One region of the Terrabacter ginsenosidimutans genome, then DNA from elsewhere that is predicted to be linked to it. Evidence: riboswitches for the same ligand, from Rfam matches in the RefSeq annotation. Region 1 holds a riboswitch; each other region holds the start of a gene.
The links. A riboswitch is a leader RNA that binds a small molecule or an ion and turns the genes downstream of it on or off. The one in region 1 is predicted to bind cobalamin.
Positions count from the first base shown of each region.

Region 2: linked by a shared signal. The riboswitch ahead of ABD831_RS10670 (CbtB domain-containing protein) and the one ahead of ABD831_RS10075 (SCO2322 family protein) in region 1 are both predicted to bind cobalamin.
Region 3: linked by a shared signal. The riboswitch ahead of cobN (cobaltochelatase subunit CobN) and the one ahead of ABD831_RS10075 (SCO2322 family protein) in region 1 are both predicted to bind cobalamin.

Region 1 covers NZ_BAABDC010000002.1:865,306-869,835, reverse strand. Annotated here, with positions in the region: gene ABD831_RS10095 (protein-L-isoaspartate O-methyltransferase family protein) at 1-268, shown strand, start outside; gene ABD831_RS10090 (DUF3043 domain-containing protein) at 336-914, shown strand; gene ABD831_RS10085 (serine hydrolase domain-containing protein) at 952-2,316, opposite strand; gene ABD831_RS10080 (hypothetical protein) at 2,313-2,528, opposite strand; cobalamin riboswitch at 2,563-2,712, shown strand; gene ABD831_RS10075 (SCO2322 family protein) at 2,806-3,549, shown strand; gene ABD831_RS10070 (energy-coupling factor transporter transmembrane component T) at 3,565-4,530, shown strand, end outside.
Region 2 covers NZ_BAABDC010000003.1:80,394-84,923, reverse strand. Annotated here, with positions in the region: gene ABD831_RS10685 (hypothetical protein) at 1-343, shown strand, start outside; gene ABD831_RS10680 (hypothetical protein) at 367-765, opposite strand; gene ABD831_RS10675 (CbtA family protein) at 762-1,532, opposite strand; gene ABD831_RS10670 (CbtB domain-containing protein) at 1,555-1,764, opposite strand; cobalamin riboswitch at 1,796-1,971, opposite strand; gene ABD831_RS10665 (cobalt-precorrin-4/precorrin-4 C(11)-methyltransferase) at 2,012-2,785, opposite strand; gene cbiE (precorrin-6y C5,15-methyltransferase (decarboxylating) subunit CbiE) at 2,782-4,062, opposite strand; gene ABD831_RS10655 (hypothetical protein) at 4,232-4,530, shown strand, end outside.
Region 3 covers NZ_BAABDC010000003.1:87,683-92,212, forward strand. Annotated here, with positions in the region: gene ABD831_RS10710 (precorrin-2 C(20)-methyltransferase) at 1-365, opposite strand, end outside; gene ABD831_RS10715 (precorrin-8X methylmutase) at 362-1,030, opposite strand; gene ABD831_RS10720 (precorrin-3B synthase) at 1,021-1,806, opposite strand; gene ABD831_RS10725 (hypothetical protein) at 2,200-2,373, opposite strand; cobalamin riboswitch at 2,394-2,538, shown strand; gene cobN (cobaltochelatase subunit CobN) at 2,578-4,530, shown strand, end outside.

The DNA.
Region 1 (4,530 bases):
AGGTGTGCCGTGGGCCACCATCCGGGCGGCAGAGCCGGGCGTGCTCGGTGACCCCGCCCACGGCCCGTGGGACCGGATCCTCGTCTCGGCGAACGCCACGGCACTCCCCCAGCCGCTCCTCGACCAGCTGCGCGACCCGGGTCGGCTCGTCGTCCCGGTCGCGGGCACCATGACCCTCGTCGTGCGCGACCACGACGTCCTCACGACGACCCAGCACGGGCGCTACCGGTTCGTGCCGCTGCGCACGGCCCCGGACGCACCGGGCTGAGGGGTCGTATGCCACGGCCCGCGGGCGCGATGCGGGACTGGCACCCGCTTCGGCTTAGAGTGGCTCCGTGTTCGGACGCAAGAAGACCATCAACGACGAGCTCGCCAGCACGGTCTCGACCGACCCGGCGCGCCCGGGGGCCAAGAACCGGCCCACGCCGAAGCGGCGCGAGCAGGAGGCGCTCAACAAGCGTCCGCTCATCGTCACCGACCGCAAGGCGGCCGGCGCGCAGGACAAGGCGGCCCGGCGCGAGGCGATGGCCAAGCAGCGGGCCGGCATGATGACCGGCGACGAGAAGTACCTCCCGGCCCGTGACAAGGGGTCGCGCCGTCGCTTCATCCGCGACACCGTCGACGCCCGCTGGAACATCGGCGAGTTCATGCTCCCGGTCATGCTCATCGTGCTGCTGCTCAGCTTCGTGCGCACCAACTGGGCCCTGCTGCTCGTCTTCGTGCTCGTCTACGGCCTGATCCTCGTGGCCATCGGCGACGCCCTGCTCATGTGGCGCCGCACGCGTCGCAAGGTCGAGGACAAGTTCGGCGGCGCCGAGAAGGGCGACGCGTGGTACGCCATCATGCGCGCCTTCCAGATGCGCCGCACCCGCATGCCCAAGCCGCAGGTCGCGCGCGGGCAGCACCCGGCCTGAGCGACGCGACGTCGCCCGGCCGGGACGTACGCAACGGTCAGGGCTGCAGGTCCGCGAACGCGAGCGGCGCCCGCGTGACGGCATACGTCGCGAAGTAGAGCTTGTCGATCGAGCCGTCGGCCGCCCGGACGACCTCGAGGACCTCGCCCCGCTCCCGGCCGGCCACGGCCCGGAAACGGTCGGTGCCCTCGGCGGCATAGCGCGTCTCGGACAGCTGCTCGTCATCGGCGAGCCGCGACCACAGCTCACCCTCGCGGACGAAGAACGTGATGGGCGAGCCCTCGGACCACCACAGGCCGAGCAGCTCGGTGAGGCCGGGCTGCTCCGTCTCGGGCACCCACGGCGCCGCGAGCGAGGGCTCGGCCTCGATGACCGCCTCGACGAGGTCGGTGGCGAGCCCGAGGGTCAACGCCCCGGACGTGGCGTTGGCGAAGACGACCGCCCCGACGCCGTCCTTGCGCCGGACCCGCAGGCCGGTGAGGAAGCCAGGCATGGCGCCCCCGTGCCCGACGTAGACTCGGTCGCCGCGCCGCCCCATGCCGAAGCCGAGACCGTAGGCGCCGCTCCAGCCGTCGACGTCGGTCATGATGATCGGCCGGCACATCTCCTCGACGGTGTCGGGCTGCACGACGCGGCCGTCGGGGCTCGCGACGTAGGCGGCGTAGCGGCCCATGTCGGCGACGGTCGACCACAGCCCCCCGAACGGGGCCGTCGCGCCCAGGCTGAAGAAGGGCTCCTCGCTCGCCGTGCCGGCGTAGGGGTCGACCTGGTAGCCGACGGCACGGTCGTCCGCGGGAGCGAGTCCGGTGCGCGTCATCCCCAGGGGGTCCAGCACGCGCTCTCGCACGACCTGCTCCCAGTCCTGCCCGGTGACGCGCTCGACCACCGCGCCGAGCAGACCGTAGGCAAGGTTCGAGTAGTGGAAGGCGTGGTGACCGGGAAGCACCTGCTCGGCGTCCTCCACACCGGCGAGGAACTCCTCGCGCTCGGGGGCCTCGAGGCTCTCCCAGATGTTGCCGACTGGCTCGCGCTGCAAGCCGGAGGCGTGGGCGAGCATCTGCCGCAACGGAACCCGCCCGTGCCTCGTGCCGGGGAGATGGGTCTCTAGCGTGTCGTCGAGGGACAGCCGGCCCTCGTCACGAAGCGACATGACCGTCAGCGCGGTGAACGTCTTCGTCACCGAGCCGATCATGAACTGGGTGTCGTCGGTGGCCGACGCCGGGCTCGTCCCGAGGCGCGCCGAGCCCACGTGCGCCGACCAGACGAGGTGTCCGTCCCGGACGACACCGACGCTGACCCCCGGCGAGCGCCACGTGCGCTGCGCCGTCACGACACGGGCGAGGAGGTCGCGCTCGAGCCCGGCCGACAGGGTCGTGTCGCGGCCCGCCGGCGTCGCGCTCACTCCGCCGCCCGGAGGCTCATCGGACCGTAGACGACGGCATCGTGCTCACGCAGGGTGACGGCCTCGACGCCGGCGTCGAGCAGCTCACGCCACGACTCCCCGAGGTAGCTCTCGGCGTCGCTCTGGGTCGGGAAGCCCGTGGTCGTCAGGCCCTCCCCCTCCACCGGATTCCCGTGGGCGTCGAGGAACAGCCAGGTCCAGTCAGCACTCATGTGGCCACCCTAGTTGGCGGCTCGTTTGACGCGTGGCAGCCCCACGTGCGACGGTTCGCCTAACCGAAGGACGATGGGGCAAGCCGGTGTGACTCCGGCGCTGACCCGCAACCGTGAAGCCACTCCCCGCCGCCAGCCGGCTCGGGGTGACCAGTCGGAAAACCCGCGTCCTACCGGCTCCTTTGTCAGTCTGTCGTGGAATGCGGACCGGAGTCACCCCGCCGGGCCGGCGTCAGCCAGCAGACCCGACATGGTGTCCGACCGCGAGGAGGAAACCGTGTCCCTTGTCCGTCGTGCCCCGCTCCGGGTCGTCTTCGCCGCCCTCGTGGCGACGCTGCTCTCCGCCCTGACGGTTGCGCCAGCCCATGCCGCCGCCTACCGCTACTGGGGCTTCTACCAGCTCGCGGACGGCGCCTGGGCCTTCGCCCAGAAGGGCCCGGACCAGACGGTCCCCAAGGACGGCAGCGTCGACGGCTGGCGCTTCGCCGTCGCCGACGAGGCCTCGACCCGCTACCCGCGAGCCGTGATGACGTTCGACCAGGTCTGCGGCTCGACGCCCGCCGAGGCGGGCAAGAAGCGCGTGGGGCTCGTCGTCGACTTCGGCCGCCCTGCCGATGCAGCTGACAACGCGACGCCTCCCGCCCCCAAGGCGCTGTGCGCCGTGGTCGCGGCCGACGCCACGAGCTCGGCCGTGCTGGCCCTTGCCGGTGACGTCCGTGTGGAGAAGGGCCTGGTCTGCGGCGTCGACGGCTATCCCACCAGTGACTGCGGTGGAGCCGTCAAGGAGGTCAGTCCCGAGGCCAAGGCCGCCGACCAGCCGGTGACCATCGCGGCGCCCGCGGCCAGCCCCACTGCCGCTGCGACGACGCCGGCTGCCACCGCCACCGACGTCGCCGCTGCGCCGGCCTCCGGCACCTCCGGCGGGTCGGTGGCGGCCTACGTCATCGCCGGTCTCGTCCTGCTCGCCCTCGTCGCCTACCTGCTCGTGCGCTCGCGGTCGCGCGCCCGCCGGGACGTCTGAGGAGCCACGACGCGCGTGGCACGGGTCAAGGCCAGGCTCCAGCACCCTGCAGCATGGTGGCTGTGGGGGCTGGGCCTTGCCACGGCGGCGTCGCGCACGACCAACCCTGTGCTCCTGCTCCTCGTCATCGGGGTCTGCCTGCTCGTCGTCGCGGAGCGACACGACCCGGCCACGCCGAACCCGCTGCCGGCCTTCCTCGTGATCGGTGCCGTGGTCGTGGCGTTCCGCATCGTCATGACCGCGCTGCTCGGCAACGGCATCGTCGGTGGGACGGTCGTCGTGACCCTCCCCAGCGTGCCCCTGCCCGACTGGGCCGCCGCCGTGCGCCTGGGCGGCACGGTGACGCTCGAGTCGCTCCTGTATGCCGCATACGACGCCCTGCGCCTCGCAGCGGTCCTCGCGTGTCTCGGCGCCGCCAACGCGCTGGCGAGCCCGCGGCGGCTGCTGCGCTACCTACCGGCCACGCTCTACGACGTCGGCACGGCCGTCGTCGTGGGCCTCACCTTCGCGCCGCAGCTGCTCACCGACGCCCGCGACGTGCGGGCGGCCCGTACCCTCCGGGGTCGCGACGGGCGGGGCCTGCGAGAGATGGCGCGACTCACCGTGCCGGTGCTCGAGACGGCGTTCGAGCGGTCGCTCGGGCTCGCCGCCTCGATGGAGTCCCGGGGCTACGGCCGCGCGGTCCACTCGACCTCGACGAGCCGGCGCGCCGCCACCGGCCTCGCGCTCGCCGGACTCGTCGGGGTGCTGGCCGGGCTCTACGGCCTGCTCGACTCATCGGCCGGCGGCGTGCTGGGGCTGCCGGTCCTCGTCCTCGGGGCGGTGCTCGCCGGCTCCAGCCTCGTCGTCGGCGCATCGCGCGACCCCCGGTCCGGCCATCGCCGCGACCGGTGGACGTGGACCGAGACCGCGACGGTGCTCGCCGGGACCGTGCCGGCTGCCTGTCTCGTGGTCGCCTCCGTGCGCGGCTGGGAGGGCGTC
Region 2 (4,530 bases), on a different contig from region 1:
CGAGTTCGCGCCGTTCGGCACCGACGAGGGCGCGGACCTCCTCGCCGACTGGGCCGCACGCTCGGACGAGCTCGGTCCCACGTCGACCGTTCGCGACCTGCTCGCCGACGGCTTCGACGATCCGTCCGACGTCGACGGCATGCTCGCCGAGCTCGACGACGAGGACGGGGTCGACACCGCGACGACCGTCGTCGGCGCCGGCTTCACCCTGCTGCGCCTCACCGGGCAGATCGACGACGAGGGTCGTGCGGCCGTGCTGCGGGCCCTGGCCGCGCTCGAGTCCTTCTACGGCGAGCAGCCCGAGCTGAGCCGGATGCGCGACGACCTCGAGTCCTTCGTCTGACGGTCGACCCCTCGGACCGACCGTCAGACCGCCGTCCACGTCAGCGACAACCCGCTCGGCGCGAAGACCCGGTCCTCCAGCCCCGCGGGGACCGGCTCCGCCCCGGGACCGCCGAGCGCCACCCACCCGGTGATCGCGTCGACCGTCTCGTCGTCGAGCACGGCACGCAGCCACACGGGCCGCCCACCGGCCCGGCGACCGGCCACCGACGGTGTCACGACGACGACGTTGGACTCGTCACAGGCGAGCAGGCACGCGCTCCGCAGCACGCGCGCGTGCCCCCGGGTGCCGACCTCGAGGCGGGCAAGGAGCCCGTCGTGGTCGACCCCGGGGTGCTTGCCCTCGGTGCCGCAGCAGCAGTCACGGCAGACGCGGACGATGCAGGTGGTCTCTCCCGGGGAGGCGCCGTCGTATGCCGTCACGCCGGGACGGGCGCGCTGGCCGAGGCCCGCTCGCCCGCAGGACCCGACGCTCCGGCTCGTTCCATGAGCAGCCCGAACGTGACTCCGAGCGTCAGCCACATCGCCGCGAGCTGGGCCAGGGACGCGAGCCGGAAGTCCCAGACCAGGTCGGCCGGCACGTCGGGCGGCACCTGGTCGGGCGTTCCCGGCACGAGGACGAGCACGAGCCCGACGAGCACCACGACCGCCGCGATGTCGAGAGCCCAGCGGCTCGACGCAACGGTGCCACGACGAGCGAGCCTGCGGTCGAGCGCCGGCACGACGAGGGCCACGGCCACCCCGAGGAGGAGGACGACGGCATACAGCATCGTGCGGCGTCCGACCGTCGCCGGGTCGCCCACGGCGGGCGGGTTGGACGGGATCTTCAGCGCTGGAAGGAGACTCACGGCCGCGAAGCCGATCGTCGCCAGCACGACTGAGCGTCCGAAGTCACCGCGCCCGGGCAGCCGCTCTCGCATCCGGGCGAAGACGACGGCGAAGATGACACCGACGGCTGCCCCGACGATGACCGAGGTGACGGCGCCCCCGACGACCTGCGCCGTGCGCGACACGAGCGGCTCGTCACCGCCGTGGGCCAGCAGGCGGCCCGAAGCCGCCTGACCGCCGTGCATCGTGCGCATGTCCTCGATGACGAGGGCTCGACGGAAGACGGGCTCGACGACGAGCCAGATCACGACGGCGGCTGTGGCGCCGGCGAGCACGCCGGCAAGGACCCCGCGCCGCAGCACGGAGCCGAAGCTCAGCCCCACCTCAGTGGCAGGGCACGCCGAGAGCGTGACGCGCGTCGTGCGTCAGCTCGTGGAGCATCTGCGCAGCAGGCGTGCTGAGCAGCGCACCGTTCTCCTGCGAGACGAAGTAGAGCGCGAAGACCGCGAACGCGAGCAGCGCCCAGGCCCAGGCGGGGACGCGGACGTCGGTGGTGACGGATGGGACGGCGGAAGCCGATGCTGCAGTGGTCATGGCGAATTGACCCTTTCTTTCCATGCCTCGTGGACAGATCATCGCCGCAGCCGGTCTCCTGGCTTCCAGATCGTCACGCCTCCCCAGCCTTCCCAGCGACCTGCGGTCACCAGTGGCGAATGGTGGGGACTTGCTCCCTGGTCACAGTGGCGAGGACCACGTCGGAATCACACCGACTTCCCGTGCACTGCGGCACTCGCATCCTGACACAGGCCACGGCCCGGCGCCACGGGGGGCCACGAGATCCCTAGGCGCCCGGGGTGTTTCGCGTGAGCCGTGCGACGCGCGTCCCGTAGAGGTGGGACTCGACGAAGTCGTCGGTGTCGCGCGCTGCCAGCGCGTGCCCGACGAGGATGACCGCAGCCTGACGCAGGCCCGCCTCCTCGACCTGGTCGGCGATGCCGGCGAGCGTGCCGCGCAGGACGAGCTGGTCGGGCTGCTCCGCGTTCGCGACGACGACCACCGGGCAGTCGTCGCCGTAGTCGTCCACGAGCGATGCCATGAGCTCGCGGGTGCGGCGGATCGCGAGGTGCAGCACGAGCGTGGCCCGGGACCGTGCGAAGTGGGCGAGGGACTCCGTCTCCGGCATCTGCGTCGAGTCACGGTGCGCCCGGGTCAGCACGACGGACTGGGCGACCTCGGGCACCGTCAGCTCACGGCCGATGAGGGCGGCTGCAGCGGCATACGCGGGCACGCCGGGCGTCACGTCCCACGGCACTCCCGCACGGTCGAGCCTGCGGGTCTGCTCGGCGATGGCGGAGTAGAGCGAGGGGTCGCCCGAGCACAGCCTGGCCACGTCGTGCCCGGCCTCGTGCGCGCGCACGCAGTGCTCCGTGATCGCGTCGAGGTCGAGGCTTTGGGTGTCGACGAGCTCGGCCTCGTCGGGGCAGTGCGCGAGCACCTCGGGGCCGATGTAGGTGCCGGCGTAGAGGCACACCCGGGATGCGCCGACGAGCCGCACCGCGCGGAGCGTGAGCAGGTCGGCAGCTCCCGGACCCGCGCCGATGAAGTGGACGGTCACGATGACATCTCCGAATCTGTCTGCTGCACAGCCTTTTCCACCGACCATTGAACGATCGACCGCGCCGGCTTCCAGCCGTGGAGCGAGCCGATGGGGTCGAGGTCCTCGACGGCGATGCGGCTCATCGACCCGCCGAGACGGCCGCGCACCTCGTGCAGCAGGGCCTCGGTCTCGACGGTGACGCCGTGGACGACGAGCCTCCCACCCGGCGCCAGCGCGCTCCAGCACGCGTCGAGCAGGTCCCGCGTCGCCCCTCCTCCGACGAAGACGGCATCGGGCCGAGGCAGCGACGCGAGGGCCTCGAGCGACGACGACTCGACGACGTGGAGTGAGGGCACGCCGAGTGCGCGAGCATTTCGCCTCACCCGTTCGGCGCGGTCCGGGTTGCGCTCGACGGCATGGACCTCGTTGCGCGGGTGGTGCCTGGCGAACTCGACGCCGACCGAGCCGGCGCCCGCGCCCAGGTCCCACATGACGTCCCCCGGCTGCGGCGCCAGGTGCGCCAGGGCGGCCGCTCGCACGACCCGCTTGGTGAGCTGCCCGTCGTTGGCGTATGCCGTGTCCTCCAGTCCCGGCACGAGCGACCTCGCGCTCCGGCTCGGGTGGGCCTGACACTCGACGCACACGAGGTGCAACCGGGGCGCCGGACCTCCGGCCCACGATGCGGCGACGCCGTCGACCCGGGACTCAGTCTGAGAGCCGAGGTCACCCAGCACCGTGAGGCGGCTGACGGCATACCCCTCCTCGACGAGCAGGGCCGCGACACGGGCCGGGGCGTCCTCGCCCGACGTCAGGACCACGAGCCGGGCCCGAGGAGCGAGGTCACGGCGCAGTCGGTCGACATCACGACCCACCAGGGTCACCACCTCGGACTCCTCAGTGGCCCAACCCATTCGGGCCTGCGCCAACGCAACGGAGGAGACGGCGGGGTGGATGCGCACCGCCTCGGCGCCGAGCTCGCGGACGAGGGTCGAGCCGATGCCCGAGACCAGGGGGTCGCCGCTCGCCAGCACCACGACACGGACGCTGCCGACCTCGTCGAACAGCGCGTGCAGCTGCGGCAGCAAAGGAGACGGCCATGGTACGAGCCGGCGGTCAGGACGGCTCTCGAGCATCGCGAGGTGGCGCTCACCCCCGATGACGACCTCGGCCTCCTCGACCAGCCGCAGACCGGTCGAATCGAGGGACTCCAGACCGGAGGCGCCCACCCCGACCACCTCGACGACCTGGACCCCGGCCGTCCTCTCCCCACGGTCGCTGCCGTTCGCATGCCCCATCGAAGCCACGACGGTGACCCTAATGGGGCGACGGTTCGGCCCGACCGGCCGACCGGAACCGGTGTGCCTGTTTCGGGCCATTTCCGCCGGCCGTGCCTCATGATGGGCACCGGGCCAGGCACAGGGGTGGCCTCGACAACGGATCTCCCGGGGGGACGGGGCCAGCAGCATGCACACGAACTGTTCGACCACGACTGCGCAACCGCGACGCGCACCGCACTTCGACGCGTCCACGGGTCGGCTGCGCGCCGACGTGCCAGCCGTGCTCGCCCTCGTCGACCACCATCTCGGTGATGACACCGGACTCGACGCCCACCAACATGAATCCCTCGCGAGCGCAGGCGTTTTCGTCGATGGACGACCCCACCGGGGTCTGCGCGCCGGCCTCGACGCGGTGGCGAACCCCGGTGTGCGGCTCGAGGTCGCGGTGGGCACGCCCACCTCGACCCGGCTGCACCACGGCTGGGT
Region 3 (4,530 bases), on a different contig from region 1:
AGACGATCGTGGAGGTACATGTACGTGCCGTAGAAGAGCGGGTCGCCCTCGGCCAGCACCACGACGTTGCGGCCCGAGTCCAGATGTGCCGCAATCCGATCCGCGGAATCGTCGTAGAAGTCAGCCATGAGCCCGTGATAGCCGAGCGGGTGGTCGGTGGCGCCGGTCGTGACGGGGTAGACGAGCAGCTCCTCGACGACGCTGGCGCGGAAGTAGGACTCGGCGATGCGCCGCGCGATCGAGTCACCGCGCGGCCCGCTGTGGAAGGCGACGACGTCGGCCTCGCCGATGAGCCGCGCGGCCTTGACGGTGACGAGCTCCGGGTCGCCCGGGCCGACGCCCACGCCGCGCAGCCAGCCGGTCACAGCTCCTCCTCGCGGGCCAGCGCGTTGACGGCCGAGGCTGCCAGGGCCGAGCCCCCGCGCCGCCCGTGGACGACGAGCCACGGGATGTCGAAGGGGTTCTCGGCGAGCGCCACCTTCGACTCGGCCGATCCGATGAAGCCGACGGGGATGCCGACAATGGCGGCTGGTCGGGGTCCGCCGTCGGCGATGGTCTCGAGCAGGTGGAAGAGGGCGGTGGGAGCGTTGCCGATCGCGACGACCGCACCGTCGACCCGGTCACCCCAGAGAGAGACGGCGGCAGCGGATCGCGTGGTGCGCCAGGCCTTTGCGAGCGCGGGCACCCGGTCGTCACGAAGCGTGCACACGACCTCGTTGTCACGCGGCAGCCGGGCCCGGGTGATGCCCGAGGCGATCATGTGGGCGTCCGTGAGGATCGGCGCGCCGGCCTGAAGGGCTGTCCGCGCAGCCGTGACGAGCCGGGCGTGGACGGCGATGTGTGCGGTGAGGTCGACGTCGCCACTCGCATGGACCATGCGGACAGCCACGACCCGGGCGTCCTCCGGCAGGTGGTCGAGGCGGGCCTCGGCGCGGATCGTCGCGAACGACCGGCGGTAGATCTCGGCGCCGTCCGTGACGTAGTCGTAGCGTCGCGTCGGGGCCTGCAGCCCGAGCGTGGTCACGTCCATGACGCCTCCTGCTCCCTGATGGTGGACAAGGCTTCCCCGGTGGACGTCGGGGCCAGCACGTCGACGTATGCCGTCGCCGGGGTCCCGCAACGACGCGCGCACCCGCTGACGTGGACGGGCAGGCGTCCCGCCGGAAGGAGCGGCGCCAGCTGTCGAGCGAGGGCGCGGGTGTCGAGGGCCGACCGGTCACAGCCGGGAAGGCCGGTGCAGGCATGCAGTCGGTTCCACGGTGATCCGGAGTGCGTCACGAGCCCGACAGCCTCGAGCCCGGGCAGTGCAGCGGCGGCGTCCTCGATGACGAGCGACCGCCACGGCGTCACGCGCACGCGGTCCGCGACCTGGGCGAGGGCGTCGACGTGCTCCCGACGCAGGAGTCCGAGCGGGACGGCGACCACGGCGTGCCGGCCGACCGCGCCGAGCGGGGTCCGTGGCGGCGCCGGCACCTCGGGGCGGGCCGTGGGTGCCGGTCCGAGGGGATTTTCGAGCTCGTCGACGTGCCATGCGCTCTCGCCTCGACCTGTCCGGCTGGCGAACTCGCGAGCCAGCGTGAGGAGCATCGGCACGGCCGTGCCGAGTGACACCTCCCAGCCGTGGCCGGAGGAGCCAGCGAGGACGACACCGAGGTCCGGGCCGGTCGCGAGGAAGCCGAGGTCGAAGGCGCCGTTGATGACGTCGCCGCGGCCGTCGTCGATCGCGAAGAGGAAGCGTCCGCCGAGGTGCGACAGCTCGGGGTCGGCGCACACGGCGTCGTCGAAACGGGCTACGAGGGGACGCACATCACACCTCCCGCCGGCGTCGAGGCCGGAGAGAGGGGAGGCTACGACGTTGCGCACCAGCTCGTGGGAGGACGACGGAACGAGGCCGGTCGCGGTGAGCGCGGCGTGGACGTCGGCGGTCAGCGGATCAGGAAGGCCACGCACCTGAAGGGCGGCCCTGGAGGTGAGCTGGACAATCGGATCATCTTGTCCCGCAACGATATCGATCAAGAGTGACAGCGCTTGCACGGGCACCGGGCGGCCCGCCGGACGGAGCCTCACGATGGCGCCGTCGGCCGCCGAGAAGGGTCGCGCGACACCCGGGCAGGCATCGGCGGCCTGATGCGGGCGGCTCGTCGGGGCGGTCACGCGGCACATGCTAGGCCCGAGCGCGACGAGGTCAAGACGGCCGTCTCAGGCCAGGGCGATGTCGCCTTCGACGACGAGAGCGGTCATCCCGGCCACACTCCTGGTCTCGTGGCTCTCGCCCGGCTCCCACACGGCTGCGCGTCCGACCGTGAGCTCGACGGGCACCCCGTCCTCGCCGCTGACGGCTGCGTCACCGGCAACGCAGGCGCACCCGCTCACGCTACCGAGCGGGCGCCGCCGCGACCGCGGTGCGAGCACGGGCTAGGGTGGGCCCAGCGTCGTCGACCAGGAACCCGGTGAGAATCCGGGACGGTCCCGCCACTGTGAGTCGTCACCCGAGAGGGCGGCGGTGAGTCAGGAACTGCCGGCAGCGCTTCATTTCCTTTCGACCGCGGGGCGTGGACACCCCGCCGAGGAGTTCCAGTGACGCGCATCGCGCTGCTCTCGACGTCTGACACCGACCTGCTGTGTGCCCGCGGGAGCGGCGCCGACTACGTGCTCGCCAACCCGTCGCGACCCGGCCACACCTCGATGGCCGAGGCGGTCGAGGCCGCCGACATCGTCGTGGCGCGCATCCTCGGCGGACCCCAGGACCTGTGCGACGGCTTCCGCCGCATCCGGGGCGCGGGGAAGCCGATGGTCGTGCTCGGCGGCGAGCAGACCCCGAACGCCTCGCTCATGGACCTCTCGACCGTCGCGCCCGGCGTCGTCGCCGAGGCCCACCGCTACCTCGCCGAGGGCGGCGCCGCCAACCTCCGCGAGCTGCACGCGTTCCTCGGCGACACCCTCCTCATGACCGGCGAGGGCTTCGAGCCGCCGGCCCCGCTGCCGGCCTGGGGCGTGCTCGACCGCCCCGAGCCCGCGGCCACCCAGATTTCCGACGCCGCGGGCGACACTCCCCGCCCGCGCGTCGGGATCCTCTTCTACCGCGCCCAGTTCGCCGCCGAGAACACCGCCTACGTCCATGCGCTCGCAGACGCCGTCGATGCAGCCGGTGGCATCGGCGTGCCGGTGCACGTGTCGTCGCTGCGGGACGCCCCGGCTGACCTCCTCGAGCACCTCACGGCATACGACGTCCTCGTCACCACCGTCCTCGCGGCGGGCGGCACGAAGCCCGCCACCTCGAGCGCCGGCGAGGACGACGAGTCCTGGGACGTGCAGGCCCTCGCTGCCCTCGACGTGCCGATCATCCAGGGGCTCTGCCTGACCTGGAGCCGCGACCAGTGGGCCGCCAGCGGCGACGGCATGAGTCCGCTCGACGTCGCGACGCAGGTCGCGGTGCCCGAGTTCGACGGCCGGATCATCGGGGGAGTGTTCTCCTTCAAGGAGACCGACGCCGACGGCCTGCCGCACTACGTGCCCGACACCGAGCGCTGCGCCCGCCTCGCCACGCTCGCGGTCAACCACGCCCGCCTGCGCCACACCCCGCCGGCCGAGCGCCGCATCGCCGTCGTCCTGTCGGCGTACCCGTCGAAGCACTCGCGCATCGGCAACGCCGTGGGCCTCGACACCCCGGTCTCGATCGTCCGGCTCCTCCGCGCGTTGCGCGACGCCGGCTACGACCTCGGCGCCCCCGGCGACATCCCGGGCACCGGGCCGCTCGACCCCGTCGACGGCGAGAGCGCCGACACCACCGCCGGCAACGCCCTCATCCACGCCCTCATCGAAGCCGGCGGCCAGGACGAGGACTGGCTCACGCAGGAGCAGCTGACCGGCCAGCCGGTGCGCATCCCCGCCGCCCGCTACCGCGAGCACTTCGACGCGCTGCCCGACGAGCTGCGCACGGCCGTCACGAAGCACTGGGGTGAGGCGCCCGGCGAGGTCTTCGTCGACCGGCACACCGACCCCGACGGCGAGCTCGTCGCAGCGAGCCTGCGCGCCGGCAACGTGGTCGTCCTCGTCCAGCCGCCACGCGGCTTCGGCGAGAACCCCATCGCGATCTACCACGACCCCGACCTTCCCCCGACGCACCACTACCTCGCCGTCTACGACTGGCTCGCAACGGAGTTCGGCGCCCACGCCGTCGTCCACATGGGCAAGCACGGCAACCTCGAGTGGCTGCCCGGCAAGAATCTCGCGCTCTCTGCGGCGTGCGGCCCCGACGCGACGATCGGCTCGATCCCGCTCGTCTACCCGTTCCTCGTCAACGACCCCGGCGAGGGCAGCCAGGCCAAGCGCCGCGCCCACGCGACGATCGTCGACCACCTCGTGCCGCCGATGGCGCGCGCCGAGTCCTACGGCGACATCGCCCGCCTCGAGCAGCTGCTCGACGAGTACGGCAACGTCTCCGTCATGGACCCGGCCAAGGCGCCGGCCCTGCGCGCCGAGATCTGGACGCTCATCCAGTCCGCGCAGCTGCACCACGACCTCGGGCTC